4 regions of the Paenibacillus sp. TSA_86.1 genome follow, and region 4 is predicted to be linked to each of the others. Evidence: riboswitches for the same ligand, from Rfam matches in the RefSeq annotation. Region 4 holds a riboswitch; each other region holds the start of a gene.
What was found. Region 4 has a riboswitch for cyclic di-AMP ahead of ACUTVW_RS12730 (3D domain-containing protein). Riboswitches for the same ligand answer to the same signal wherever they lie in the genome.
Positions count from the first base shown of each region.

Region 1: linked by a shared signal. The riboswitch ahead of ACUTVW_RS01915 (hypothetical protein) and the one ahead of ACUTVW_RS12730 (3D domain-containing protein) in region 4 are both predicted to bind cyclic di-AMP.
Region 2: linked by a shared signal. The riboswitch ahead of ACUTVW_RS25475 (ubiquitin-like domain-containing protein) and the one ahead of ACUTVW_RS12730 (3D domain-containing protein) in region 4 are both predicted to bind cyclic di-AMP.
Region 3: linked by a shared signal. The riboswitch ahead of ACUTVW_RS05030 (C40 family peptidase) and the one ahead of ACUTVW_RS12730 (3D domain-containing protein) in region 4 are both predicted to bind cyclic di-AMP.

Region 1 is NZ_JBQZGE010000001.1:444,720-447,829, forward strand. Features, by position in the region: tRNA gene ACUTVW_RS01905 (tRNA-Leu) at 229-311, shown strand; gene ACUTVW_RS01910 (glutathione peroxidase) at 525-1,001, opposite strand; cyclic di-AMP (ydaO/yuaA leader) riboswitch at 1,381-1,561, shown strand; gene ACUTVW_RS01915 (hypothetical protein) at 1,676-2,107, shown strand; gene ACUTVW_RS01920 (HAD family hydrolase) at 2,251-2,949, shown strand; gene ACUTVW_RS01925 (Nramp family divalent metal transporter) at 3,084-3,110, opposite strand, start outside.
Region 2 is NZ_JBQZGE010000022.1:51,352-54,461, reverse strand. Features, by position in the region: gene ACUTVW_RS25480 (TatD family hydrolase) at 1-623, shown strand, start outside; cyclic di-AMP (ydaO/yuaA leader) riboswitch at 865-1,118, shown strand; gene ACUTVW_RS25475 (ubiquitin-like domain-containing protein) at 1,388-2,572, shown strand; gene rnmV (ribonuclease M5) at 2,728-3,110, shown strand, end outside.
Region 3 is NZ_JBQZGE010000001.1:1,078,616-1,081,725, reverse strand. Features, by position in the region: gene pelA (pectate lyase) at 174-1,127, opposite strand; cyclic di-AMP (ydaO/yuaA leader) riboswitch at 1,510-1,641, shown strand; gene ACUTVW_RS05030 (C40 family peptidase) at 1,647-2,111, shown strand; gene ACUTVW_RS05025 (carboxymuconolactone decarboxylase family protein) at 2,206-2,535, opposite strand; gene ACUTVW_RS05020 (hypothetical protein) at 2,700-2,918, opposite strand; gene ACUTVW_RS05015 (hypothetical protein) at 3,038-3,110, opposite strand, start outside.
Region 4 is NZ_JBQZGE010000004.1:340,578-343,687, reverse strand. Features, by position in the region: gene lpdD (prenylated flavin chaperone LpdD) at 1-122, opposite strand, end outside; gene ACUTVW_RS12735 (polysaccharide deacetylase family protein) at 278-1,099, shown strand; gene ACUTVW_RS12730 (3D domain-containing protein) at 1,252-1,920, opposite strand; cyclic di-AMP (ydaO/yuaA leader) riboswitch at 1,923-2,118, opposite strand; gene ACUTVW_RS12725 (amino acid ABC transporter ATP-binding protein) at 2,308-3,030, opposite strand; gene ACUTVW_RS12720 (ABC transporter substrate-binding protein/permease) at 3,017-3,110, opposite strand, start outside.

The DNA of each region.
Region 1 (3,110 bases), on a different contig from region 4:
GAAAGCATTCGTTTTCAAATCACAGCTCTTTTCTTGAGGAATCAGATTTAATGATATGTGCTTTCTAAGGAAATATGACTGGATTTTGTGCAGAGTATAGGCAAACCAGAAAGGGAAGTGCATAGCTTAAATGATAAACTATTGTAAGATGAAGAAAGAGTAATAAAGTGCTTTACTTTTGTAGGGGAATCCGGTATAATCAATTCTGTTGCCGATAATTTACGACATGCGGTCGTGGTGGAATGGCAGACACGCTATCTTGAGGGGGTAGTGGGCGTATGCCCGTGGAGGTTCGAGTCCTCTCGACCGCATTATATGAAGAGTTATGTGAGGAGCTTTCCGTGATGGAGAGCTTCTTTTTCGTTTTGTTTGATTGCGTTGTTTGTATTTATCGTCGGGAACAGTATATAGAATATAGAGGATGTAATTCATGCGAGAAAGCAAACAAGCCACCCTCTAGCCTTGAGCAAAAGTGTCTGCTCTTTGATGTCGGATGGCCTGTTTGTATATTTGTATAGCCTTGATTATTTGAGGAGTTTCTGAATATCTTCTTCGATTTTGTCCGGAGTCGTCTGCGGTGCATACCGCTTCACAACTTTACCGTCCTGATCGACAAGGAATTTGGTGAAGTTCCATTTGATGGCTTTGGAGCCAAGCAAGCCTGGTGCTTCTTTTGAGATATGCTGGAAGAGAGGGTGAGCGCTGGAACCATTGACATCAATCTTTTCAAACATAGGGAAGCTTACGCCATAGTTCATCTGGCAGAACTCGGCAATATCGTCAGAAGAGCCCTTTTCCTGCGCGAACTGGTTGCTTGGGAATCCAAGCACTTCGAACGGAGCATCCTGGAATTTGTCTTGCAGCTCCTGTAAGCCCTTGAATTGAGGGGTGAGACCGCATTGACTTGCGGTGTTTACAATTAACAACACTTTCCCGCGATATTGGGACATCTCAATCTCTTGCCCGCGGAGGGTGTTTACTTTGAAATCATAGACTGACATGAGGATCGCCTCCATCTTATTATTCTTGATGTGCTTATTATATTTTATACAATTAAATAATGCAAAACTTATTTTGGTTTCACGTTGTTATAACCATCAACGGGGCCTGAATCCCGAATGAGTAGGAATTGTATTGATCCATTTCTGTGCGGATGAGAAATAGCTAGATTGGAAGAGGTGGATAGCGTATAACCCCATTGTAAGCGCTATTCTTAATGGTTATTGCCGGAAACCTGACGATTCGGTGATCTGGCTGCACTTTACATGATCATGGCACGGGTGTATGATTCATAGCGTAATTTGAATTTTAATTAAATTGTACATGAAAAACGAAACAAACGATAATATCGATCGGTCTTATACTCAAGATTTACGAACGATGTTTTAATCGCTGAGTTTCCATTCGTAGTGGGTGGAAAACGGGGGAACCAAAAGGATGTGCTGTATTGTATTACAGCAGTATACGTCCATGGGGTGAATTTTCTGGCGACAGCCGGAAATAGGGCGACTCTCGCGCCCGAATCCGTCAGCTAACCTCGTAAGCGTTAAAGGGAGAGGCAACAAACCGCACGCTGGTTCATGGCGTTTTCGCCATGGATTATTTAAGAAGCGTTTCGGAGGCCTTGGTCCCCACGCTTCTTTTTTGTTGTCTTTTCACGCTAAGGGAGGAACGAATGATGGATACAGAGATGATTTTAGTAACGGCTCCGAATGAGGCTGGACGTAAATTTGTTAAATTGCTGATGTACAAAAAAATGCCTTTTGCCGTTCTGACGAACAGTGCTGGTGAGGAGCGCAAACTTCGCCGGATTGGCGTAGAACACGTCATTCGTATGAATACGGCAGCGGCTGAGAAATGGTTTTTGCCACAGGGTAGTGTAGGGAATGTATTTATTTTTGAAAATAGTCTGAATTTGACCTGCCGTTACCTGCAGATTTGCCGCTCATGGACATCGAAGTCCTTATGTGTAATCACCGAGCAGAGTCACCCTAAAGGGATTTATCGGGGCATGGGTGCAGACAAAATCGTGTATTCATTGAATGGGGAAGTCGGTTTTCTTCTTAATAGCTGCAATAAACCGGAAGCTGAGGTCAGCAGCTTGTGATTGATCCGATGTAAGGTGCCTGCTATAATTGCAGGTACAGACTAACGGAATTTGAGGAGACTCATGCTTGTCGTGGGTCTTCTTTTTTTATGGATACAGTATGCAAGCCAGGGGTGACCTGCGGCTTACAAGGAGGAATCGGCGTGCCGGATATTGCCGGATTGAAGTGGTTGTTTTTTGATGTGGGGGATACGCTGGTGGACGAATGGGAGCCGGTAGACGATATTATCGGGCAGTTCGTTCGAGAAGCCGGTGCGTACGGGTATCCAGTGAAAATGGAAGCGGTACGCGAACTGTTTGCCACCTGTTACCGCAATTATGAACAGTGGCCTATGAAAGTTGCTATACGCACATATATTCATGATGAAGATCACCGCGTTCAGATTCAGGACAAGCTGAAATTCCATAAAGAGCTGGAGCAGCCGTTCCCTTCCGCAACCAAGGTGCTTGAGCAGCTTTCACAGCACTATCGAATCGGCATTATCGCCAATCAGAGCCCTGGAACGGAAGCGAGGCTGGAGAGCTACGGACTTCGGAAGTATGTCGATGTTCTGGCATGTTCGGCAGAAGAAGGGGTGTCCAAGCCTGATCCGGAGTTGTATGCGGTTGCTTTGAAGCAGGCAGGATGCGCTCCTGAAGAAGCGGTTATGGTCGGAGATCGAATCGATAATGATATCATGCCAGCGCGTAGTTTGGGCTTACGTACGATTCGTATTTTGCAAGGGTACGGAAGGTTCCAACCAGAGCTTTCGGATGACGAGCGTGCAGACTGGACGGTCGAGTCGCTGGATGAACTGCTACCATTGCTGATACCTGATGGGGATACGAGCAGATCTGTATGAGCATAAGGTTAGATCCGGTCGAGATAGAGGTATATGCGGCTGGAGCACAAAATAAAAACACAAAAAGGCTGATACGCCCGGTATGAGGATACCGTGGCGCATCAGCCTTTTTGTATACTATGGCATTATAAAAGTTAGAACTGAATAATGGTCTGGATAAT
Region 2 (3,110 bases), on a different contig from region 4:
TGGCTGAAACGTATGATTTTATCCATGCGGCTGTAGGATGGCACCCGGTAGATGCGATCACGATGCAAGAGGGTGACCTGGAGTGGATTGCGTCATTGTGCAAACATGAAAAAGTGGTAGCGATCGGTGAAATCGGTCTAGACTATCATTGGGACACTTCCCCTAAGGAGGTACAGCATCGCGTATTACGACAACAAATTGCATTGGCACGAGAACTGAATATGCCGATTGTCATCCATAATCGGGATGCTCATGAGGATATTGTGCGTATTTTGCGTGAAGAGAAAGCTGGTGAGGTCGGCGGTGTGATGCATTCCTTCTCAGGTAGCTGGGAAACGGCAAAAATGTGCCTGGATTTAGGATTCCATCTGTCCTTCGGTGGACCCATCACATTCAAAAATGCCAAGCAGCCTAAAGAGGTGCTCGCCAAGGTTCCGATGGACAGGTTTTTCCTTGAGACGGATTCCCCCTATCTTACACCTCATCCTTATCGTGGAAAACGAAATGAGACAGCGCATGTACGTCTGGTTGCGGAGGCAGCTGCGGAAATTAAAGGCATTTCGGTGGAGGAAATTGCTGCAATAACCACCAAAAATGCCATGGAACGTTTTGGGATTCGATAAGAAAACGAGTAAATCGGGTGAAAAAGGGAGTTATAGAGAGGTAATTTGCCCTTTGTATCAAATAAACGAAGAATATTACAATATTTTAACCAAATATTTAGAAAAACGTACTTGATCCGCGCTTTACAACATGCATCGAAACAGGATATCATCTTTTCAGTGAATTGTTGTGCGGAAAATTGGACAGATGTTCGGGGGATGAACAAAGGGACACTTTCCGATAAAACAACATTACTTTCATGAATCAATCTCGCTGAGTCTCCGTTAACGGAGAGCGGGGGAACCAATAGGGCTTAAACAGCGGTGATTCTAGCCGTTGCGCACCGTTCGCTGACCCAAAAGCAGCGCATCGTTCTGCGAAGCCGTATTTGATTTCTTCTTTGGGTCTCGGGGTGAATTCAAGGGCGTCCGCCATGAGCGGGTGACCTAAGATAGGGCGGCTCTCTTTCGCCCGAACCCGACAGCTAACCTCGCAAGCGGAAAAAGAGAGGCAACCTCGTGCATGAATTTCCGATATTCAAAATCATTCGGAAGCCACGAAAGGGTCTCTTACACTCTTTCTTTGGCTTTTTTTGTTTTGAATAAAAGAAACTGGCTCATCATACGGTAAGTATTCAGGATGGTGGCATCATGTTGCGAAGAGGGGTTCATGGTGCAGAACCGGTCATTACCTCTGATCTGTGTTCTGTAGAAAAATTGGTATAGTCGCGTCAAAGACATCATGCATTACTTTAGACGGCGAGGCTATGAAGGAGGACGGAGAAGTGGGCATATTCCAACCAGAAGAGACCCATGAGTCACGATCATCCAGTAAGTCTTTCGCGTTGCGGTGGAAGCATGAGAACTTGCGTCAAATGGCACTGATCGCGATATTCTCAATTGCGCTTACAATCATGATCTTGTTAGTCGTTTACGGTCAGGCCGGGAAGCAGGTATCACTGGTTATTGACGGCAAAGCTCAAGTGGTAGAGACTCGTACAGGAATGCTTCAGGAAATGTTGGAGGAGCAGTCAATCGCAGTCAGCCCTCACGACAAGGTATCCATGCCCATGAATGGGGCAATTACCGACGGAGACCGAATCGTTATTGAGCGGGCCGTTCCAGTTAACATCACGGCAGACGGAGACACCAAGACTCTGTATACAACCGATTCATCGGTACAAGATGTAATTCAGCAATCAGGTATTGAAGTTGCAAATCATGATAAAGTGTATCCAGCGCTCGGAACTGCAATCAAAGCGGAGATGAAGATTCGTGTAGTGCGTGTAACAAAGCATACAGTGGATGTGAAACAACCGATTGCATACAAAGTTGTTAAAACGGCAGACTCTAGTTTGTTCCAAGGGGATAACCGTGTTGTAGTGAAAGGCAAGGAAGGCACAATTGTGCAGCATATCGAAAAGGTATTTCAAGATGGAGAACTCGTCTCCAAAAAAATGGTCGGCAAAACGGTTGCTGCCAATCGTGTAGATAAAGTGATCGCGGTAGGTACAAAGGCGAAGCCAGTAGTGAAGGAGCCTGAAGTTCAATTGGTATCAGCCAAAACTTCAACCGCCGCAAAAACAGTAACAACGAACTCGAAGAAAACATCTGCCTCGGGCAGCAAGTTGATTACGGTCTCAGGGAATTCTTTTAAATATTCTAAAGTGCTGAAAAATGTTTCCATGACAGCCTACTCTTCTGAAGAGCCGGGTATTGGCACAAAAACAGCTTCCGGTACTCGTGTAACGGAAGGGCGCACCATCGCAGTTGATCCTAAGGTCATTCCAATTGGCTGGTGGGTTTACATCGAGGGCCTCGGCTTCCGTCGTGCGGAAGATACAGGCGGCGCGATTAAAGGCAATAAAATTGACGTTTATTATGATAGTGTGAAGCACGCCCTGAATTTCGGACGTAAAAAAGGCAAAACGGTTTATGTAATTGGTCCTGTGAAGCCGGAAGCGAACTAAATTCGTTTTACTTTGAAATGGGAATGCTATAAAATAGTTGCATGAATGATTCATGCGGAATATGCGGCGGAGGGGTCTGAAATCAGTCTCCTCCGCCGTTTGGCAGAGAAGAGGATATTCCTCTTCTTTTTGCGTTAGAAAGGAAGAAATGGAACATGATAAAAGAAGTTATTGTTGTGGAGGGTCGTGACGACACGGTAGCGATTCGCCGGGCGGTTGAGGCTGATACAATCGAAACCGGTGGCTCTGCCATTAATCAGCGTATTCTAAAGCGAATCGCACTTGCTCAGGAAAGACGTGGTGTCATCATCCTGACGGATCCGGACCATGCGGGAGAACGTATCCGCAAAATTATTGCCAACAGGATCCCTGGCTGCAAGCATGCTTTCATTCCAGAGGCAGACGCGACGCGTAAAGGGGATATCGGGGTAGAGAATGCTTCACCGGAGGCCATTCGGCATGCGCTAGCCCGTGTACACACGTCCTATGAAGGTGCACCTAGTCTAATTGATTGGGAGGATCTGATTGAAGCAGGATT
Region 3 (3,110 bases), on a different contig from region 4:
TATCGGCGACAAGAAATAATATATCACGCGTGCTTTGACCTGTCAATACATAAAAATAAACAAATACGTGCGAACCGAATACGTAGTCGGTTCGCACCCCTTGGGCTTGCCTGTGATGAAGCTATACATAACCGTTGGTGATGTGTTATTCACTACTGTCCAGAAAAGATCTTTTACAGCTTGGACGGCCAGTTGCCGTACCATGCATAACCGCCTCTTCTTTCCTTTTCAATATCACTCAGCTTATATTTCACGACGCCATCACGTCCAACAAAGATAGGTTTGTCCGTACCGAGTTCATAGAAACGCGCCCAGATCGGTGATGCACTCGAATCAGCAATGATTCGGCTGTCCCCGTTCCCACGCTCATACCGATATCCTGTAATTTTCACTTTGTTAAACCAAGCTTCGGCACCTTTGATGGATGCAGTGATTCTCGAATTAGCCGATCTTGTTTTCAGAAACTTCACAATATTAACACTTTCACCTGCCGTCAGTGACGGCACTTCATAGATTCTCGCTCCTGCAGGTCTCAGTGAACTGGAATCATGCTGCTGTCCCCAAGCCGTTAACTTCCCACCGGATACCACCTGGGTGTTCAGGATGGCGTCCACTCCTTTAGAAACCGCATTTTTACTACGATTTGCGAGTGAACTGTCGATAAAGGAAAAGTTCCCCTTACGTGCTGCGACTTCATCGAGCATGTACATCACATTAATCATTGCATCATCATTATAAGTAATATGTTTATGATAACCGGAACTTTGATAGACTTGTGGCCAGCCGCCATTGGAATATTGCATGTTAAGCAAAAAATTAATGCCTTTGATTGCAGCAGCCGAGTATCGCTGGTCATTTGTTTTCTTGAATTCAGTTGCAAGTCTTCTAATTTCTGAATATGTAGCTTTATTATCAATTGTTGACTTAGCCCATTCACCTGACGTCTGACTATAATCTTTTCTCCAGCCACCATCCGGGCGCTGATTTTTCAAAATATCGGACAAACTCGCTGTTGTACCAGAGGCATCTGCCGCCGATACGGTTGGTGCAGGAAGAACGGCCATTCCCGCGACGGAAAACACCATTGAACATGCCAGTACAAATGTTACTAATTTTTTTGCTTTCACTCAATAACACTCTCCCCAATTCACAAATTTGATTACTCCCTCATAATAATTCCAATGAAAACAATTTAAATACAAATTTTGTATTTAATAATTGTATGATATGCAATAAACAAACATTTGTCAATATATGCAACATCCTATATGTATTTTCTTTAATTTAACATAAAGGAGTACCCTTTTAGCTCTTGACAAGCTTGTTTAATATCCACACTTGTCTCCCATGAAACACTAATGACTTTTTTGTAATCTTTTCAGCCCTTTTTAAACATAATTATGACTAAAAACGATAATTCCGCTAACATTGACGTTAAAAGAAGGGCTTTAAATAGGTTTGACAATTACGTATTTATGCAATATAGTTTCAAATAGTTACAAAAACTTAATTATTCATTTGCCGAGTTTCAGGATTGAAAACGGGGGAACCATTTTGGGTGAATTATTCTTATACATAGGAAATATAGGGAACCTTCTACCGAACCCTTAGCTAACTCCGTAGGCATCGAAGGGAGAACATTGATTTTGAAAAAACTGATTATTTCCATTTTTGGAGCTGCTGTACTATTTACATCCGGAGCAACAAGCACAGAGGCAAGTACAATTAATACAATGGTTAACAATATGACAGGCATCCCGTATAAGTGGGGCGGCACAACCATGGCTGGCTTCGATTGTTCCGGGTTTATGAGATATCTTTTTAACAAATACAGCATTGAATTGCCACGCACGTCGCAACAACAAGCCAAAGCAGGAACTCCGATATCCAAAGCGAGCATTCGTACAGGAGACCTGGTATTTTTCAACACAACGGGCAGAGGCATCTCACATACAGGCGTTTACATTGGCGGAGGTCAATTTGCTCATGCTTCCACTAGCAAAGGTATCAGCATCACCAAGTTGTCTAACCCTTATTTCAATGATCGTTATGTGACAGCAAGACGCGTTACAGGTCAATTTATGTATAACAAAATGTTGGGTAAAATCTAAGAAACCATTCCGATCTACATCCACATAAGCAGTTACAATAAAAGGGAGGCTCCGGTTTAAACCGGAACCTCCTTTTTATTGTAACATCGTAAGACTACTGCAGCGCCTTCTGCACCCTCATTGCTCCCTGTGACAGAGCATGTCCGCCGCCCACTGCACCAGCGACAGCTACGGTCTCCATGATCTCCTGATCGGTCGCGCCCTTGGAACGTGCCTCTTCTACATGATAGAACGTGCAGACTTCATTATTAGCAAACAAACCGATACCTAGCGCAATTAACTGCTTGGTCTTGGCATCAAGCACACCCGGCTGGAAGCACTCACCCGTGAACTCATGATATGATTTCACCACATCGGGGAGAACATCGCTTAATGCGCCAATCTGATCCTTATACGCATGAACTTTATCATTCATCAATGTCATGACTTGCAGCACACCCTCTCGGCTGTAAACACAGCGATTATTTCCACTGTACCTATCTTCCCACGCCTGTGTCGCAATTATGCCCAGCCTTGATGGTAATTCCAAACATTCGGTGTTGAAAATATTCTCTTTGGAGAAGATTTCCGGTCACGTGAATCCGTTATTTATTCACTTAAAACACTTTGACGAGGCTCACTGAACAACTGATAACGGTAAGACCGATCCAGCTTCACAACACGGCGATTCTGCCTGCGTATAAGTACTTGCCCATCATCCCAGGCAACCACGATACCCGTTACGTCATTAGACTCCAGCTCGTCCCGCACTACTCTTACCTTCTCCCCTGACAAACGCAGGGCATCCAACTCTGTATCACTAATCATGTCTCTAACTCCCATACTCAAATTTCTTTACAAAAAGAGACCTAAATGAAAAGTCATTTAGGTCTCACGTGACTGTATTGGACTGTCATGTCATTCGAAAAAATGTCCCGACTGAGAGTTTACCGCTGCGCGTGCTCTTTGCTGTCGTTCTTCTCGAACCAAAAATCAAGCACTTTGGCGGACATCACACGT
Region 4 (3,110 bases):
TGGTCCACATAAAATGTAGATACAGCTCCAATATGAGCTTTCCCACCAGTGACCAGAAATATCTTGTCCTGCCCTGCTTCAAAAACCTCTAAACGAATGGATTTCAAATCATATGTACTCATTCTCTTCCCACCTATCCTTTTCTTCTATATCTTATATGGTGAAATTATCGCTTTCATAACCTAATTGTGGCAATGAGACTTCTCACATCCGCATAAAAGAAGTGACCATAGGGCATACCATAGAGAACGTAATTTTGATAAAGGAGGCCGTTAAAATGAGTATACGCCTCGTCATGCTCGCACTCGTTACTGTCATATGTTCCGGATTTTATTCGGCCCCTACAGTTACTGCCTCTGATCCTGTTTCTGAGACTATATCACGCGGAATGTCTAATCCGAAGGATACACCGGCCTCTAGCTCAGATGCTAGAGAAGAACAGCTGACATTGGGTCAACTTCGGCAGAAGTATGCGGATACCTTCAAAACAAATGGCCCTTCCACCAAGCAAGTTGCGCTGACTTTTGATGATGTGCCAGATCCGAGGTTCACCCCTCAAGTGCTTGATGTTTTGAAAAAATATAAGGTTCGCGCAACCTTCTTTGTTGTAGGCAGCCGTGCGGAGAAACACCCGAATCTGGTGAAACGTATGGTAAAAGAAGGGCATATTGTAGGCAATCACAGCTATAATCATCCTGAATTCAGCAAGTTATCGATGACTGCCTTTCGCAGACAAATTTTACATACGGGAGATATTCTTCATCGCCTGACCGGATATACGCCTAAAATGATTCGTCCTCCTTACGGGGACATTAATGAGGAGCAGCTACGTTGGGCCGCCAAGCAGCACTACAGCATTGTGAACTGGAATGTGGATTCTCTGGATTGGAAAGGATTGTCCAAGGAAAGGGTAAAACATAATATTCTCTCTGCGGTGAAACCCGGCTCCATTGTATTGCAGCATGCTGGCGGCGGTACAGGATCGAACCTGCAAGGTACGGTAGAAGCTTTGCCTGAAGTTATCGAGGAATTGCGGAATCGAGGATATGAATTGGTCACGTTGGACGAAATGCTTAAATTGCCCAAAGAGAAACAATAATTGAAAGAAACAGGGTGCTCCTATGTGTAGTCATGATTCATTTTCGTCATGATAACACTAAAGAACACCCTGTTTCTATTTTTGCCTTTGATTATGTTTATAATGATTTCAACTTATGAGCCTCCATAATAATAAAAGGAAGCGTTATAGCTTTATTTTAAAATGTAAAGCTCAATATCCTGAAAACCAAACGAACTTACAAATGTCTTGCTTCCAGGGATGAAGATATCGATGCGATTTCCCTTAATTGCACTACCGGCATCCAGAGCCGTTGCTACGAAAGCCTGTTTCGGCAATCCTGGATGTGTATGTCCTGTCACCAAAACCTTAGTGCCAAAAGGAATAACTTTGGGATCTACCGCAATCGTACCCAATTCCAGCGGATTTCCAAAATAATCAACGGGCCCCCATCCACCATTCTCAGATGCATCAGCGGAATATGCAGTCGCTTTAACACTTAGTGTTTTGCTGTAGTCAAAAGTTTTCCCCCAAGCCTGTACAACTTTATTATCCGAACTTACGTCCAGACTTGCAGCTGTAACCGCCTTTTCCTGCGACTTCACTTGAACTGGGGCTGCTGCTTTGTTTTCGTTACCTGGGATGGTAATTTTCAAACCGCCATAGATGTTATAAGGTGAAATGTCTTTATTTGTTTTGATTAATGTGTTCATATCAACACCATATTGTTTGGATAAGGTGAAGAAGGTGTCCCCATCTTTAGCCACATGAACGGAATCCGCGTGAGCCGGAACGGCTTGAATGAATAGAATAGATGTAAGTAGTGCGATGGCAGTTTTGGCTAAACGTTTCTTGTTATACATGGTCTTCCTCCCTCATTATGCCTGCGAAGTTAGTTGTCGGATTCGGATGGAGGAGCCCACCCTATAGGCTTTACTTGACATATTGAAGCGTTATGTATTCCTAATTCACCCCAAGCAGTATGTTTATCCAATGAATAACATATCTGCATCGTTACGTCCCCCGCACTTCCACTTCGGAAGTTTCGGCAGCCTTCAATATATCACAATCTTGTAACCTTGAACTGTAGTAAATGTTTCCATTTGGCGTTTTGAAAACATATGCAGGTAACAAAAAAGTTACTTTTCCGATTCTATCTTTTTTTCAAACAACAAAAAGGCGTTACCGGATTTTTGGATCCGATAACGCCTTTTTTAACCTTATCCTATACATAGGGTAGAATGAATGAATTAAAGCACTTTGGCCAGAAAGTCTCGTGTACGCGAATGTTTCGGTGCTCCAAACACCTCATCAGGCTTACCTTCTTCGACAATAACTCCGCCGTCCATAAACAGAATCCGGTCACCAACCTCACGTGCAAAACCCATCTCATGAGTGACAATAACCATCGTCATTCCACCTTCAGCAAGACGTTTCATGACTTCCAACACCTCTCCGACCATCTCCGGGTCAAGAGCAGATGTAGGCTCGTCAAACAGCATGACATGCGGCTGCATCGCCAGTGCTCTTGCAATCGCAATCCGCTGCTTCTGTCCACCTGATAGCTGATTGGGATACGTATCTTTTTTGTCCGCTAAACCGACCGTTTTCAGAAGATCCTCAGCAATTTTGTTCGCTTCATCTGTCGATTGCTTTTTCACCTTGATTGGCGCAATCGTGATGTTCTGCTGAACCGTTTTGTGAGGAAACAGGTTGAAATGCTGAAACACCATCCCCATTTTCTCACGCGTAGCATTAATGTTGTGCTTTGGATCAGTGATCGAAACACCTTCAAAATCAATTTGCCCGGATGTAGGCTGCTCCAACAGATTCAGACAGCGCAGGAACGTACTTTTTCCCGAACCTGAAGGGCCAATAACCACGACGACCTCACCTTTTCCGATCGTTACGTCGATGCCCTTAAGCACATCGTTTTTGCCATAAGATTTGTGTAATTGTCTAACGTCTATCACTTGCACCCAACTTCCTTTCCAATCGTCCGAGCAGCTTGGACAGAATAAATGTCATGACAAAGTAAATCGCTGCCGCAATA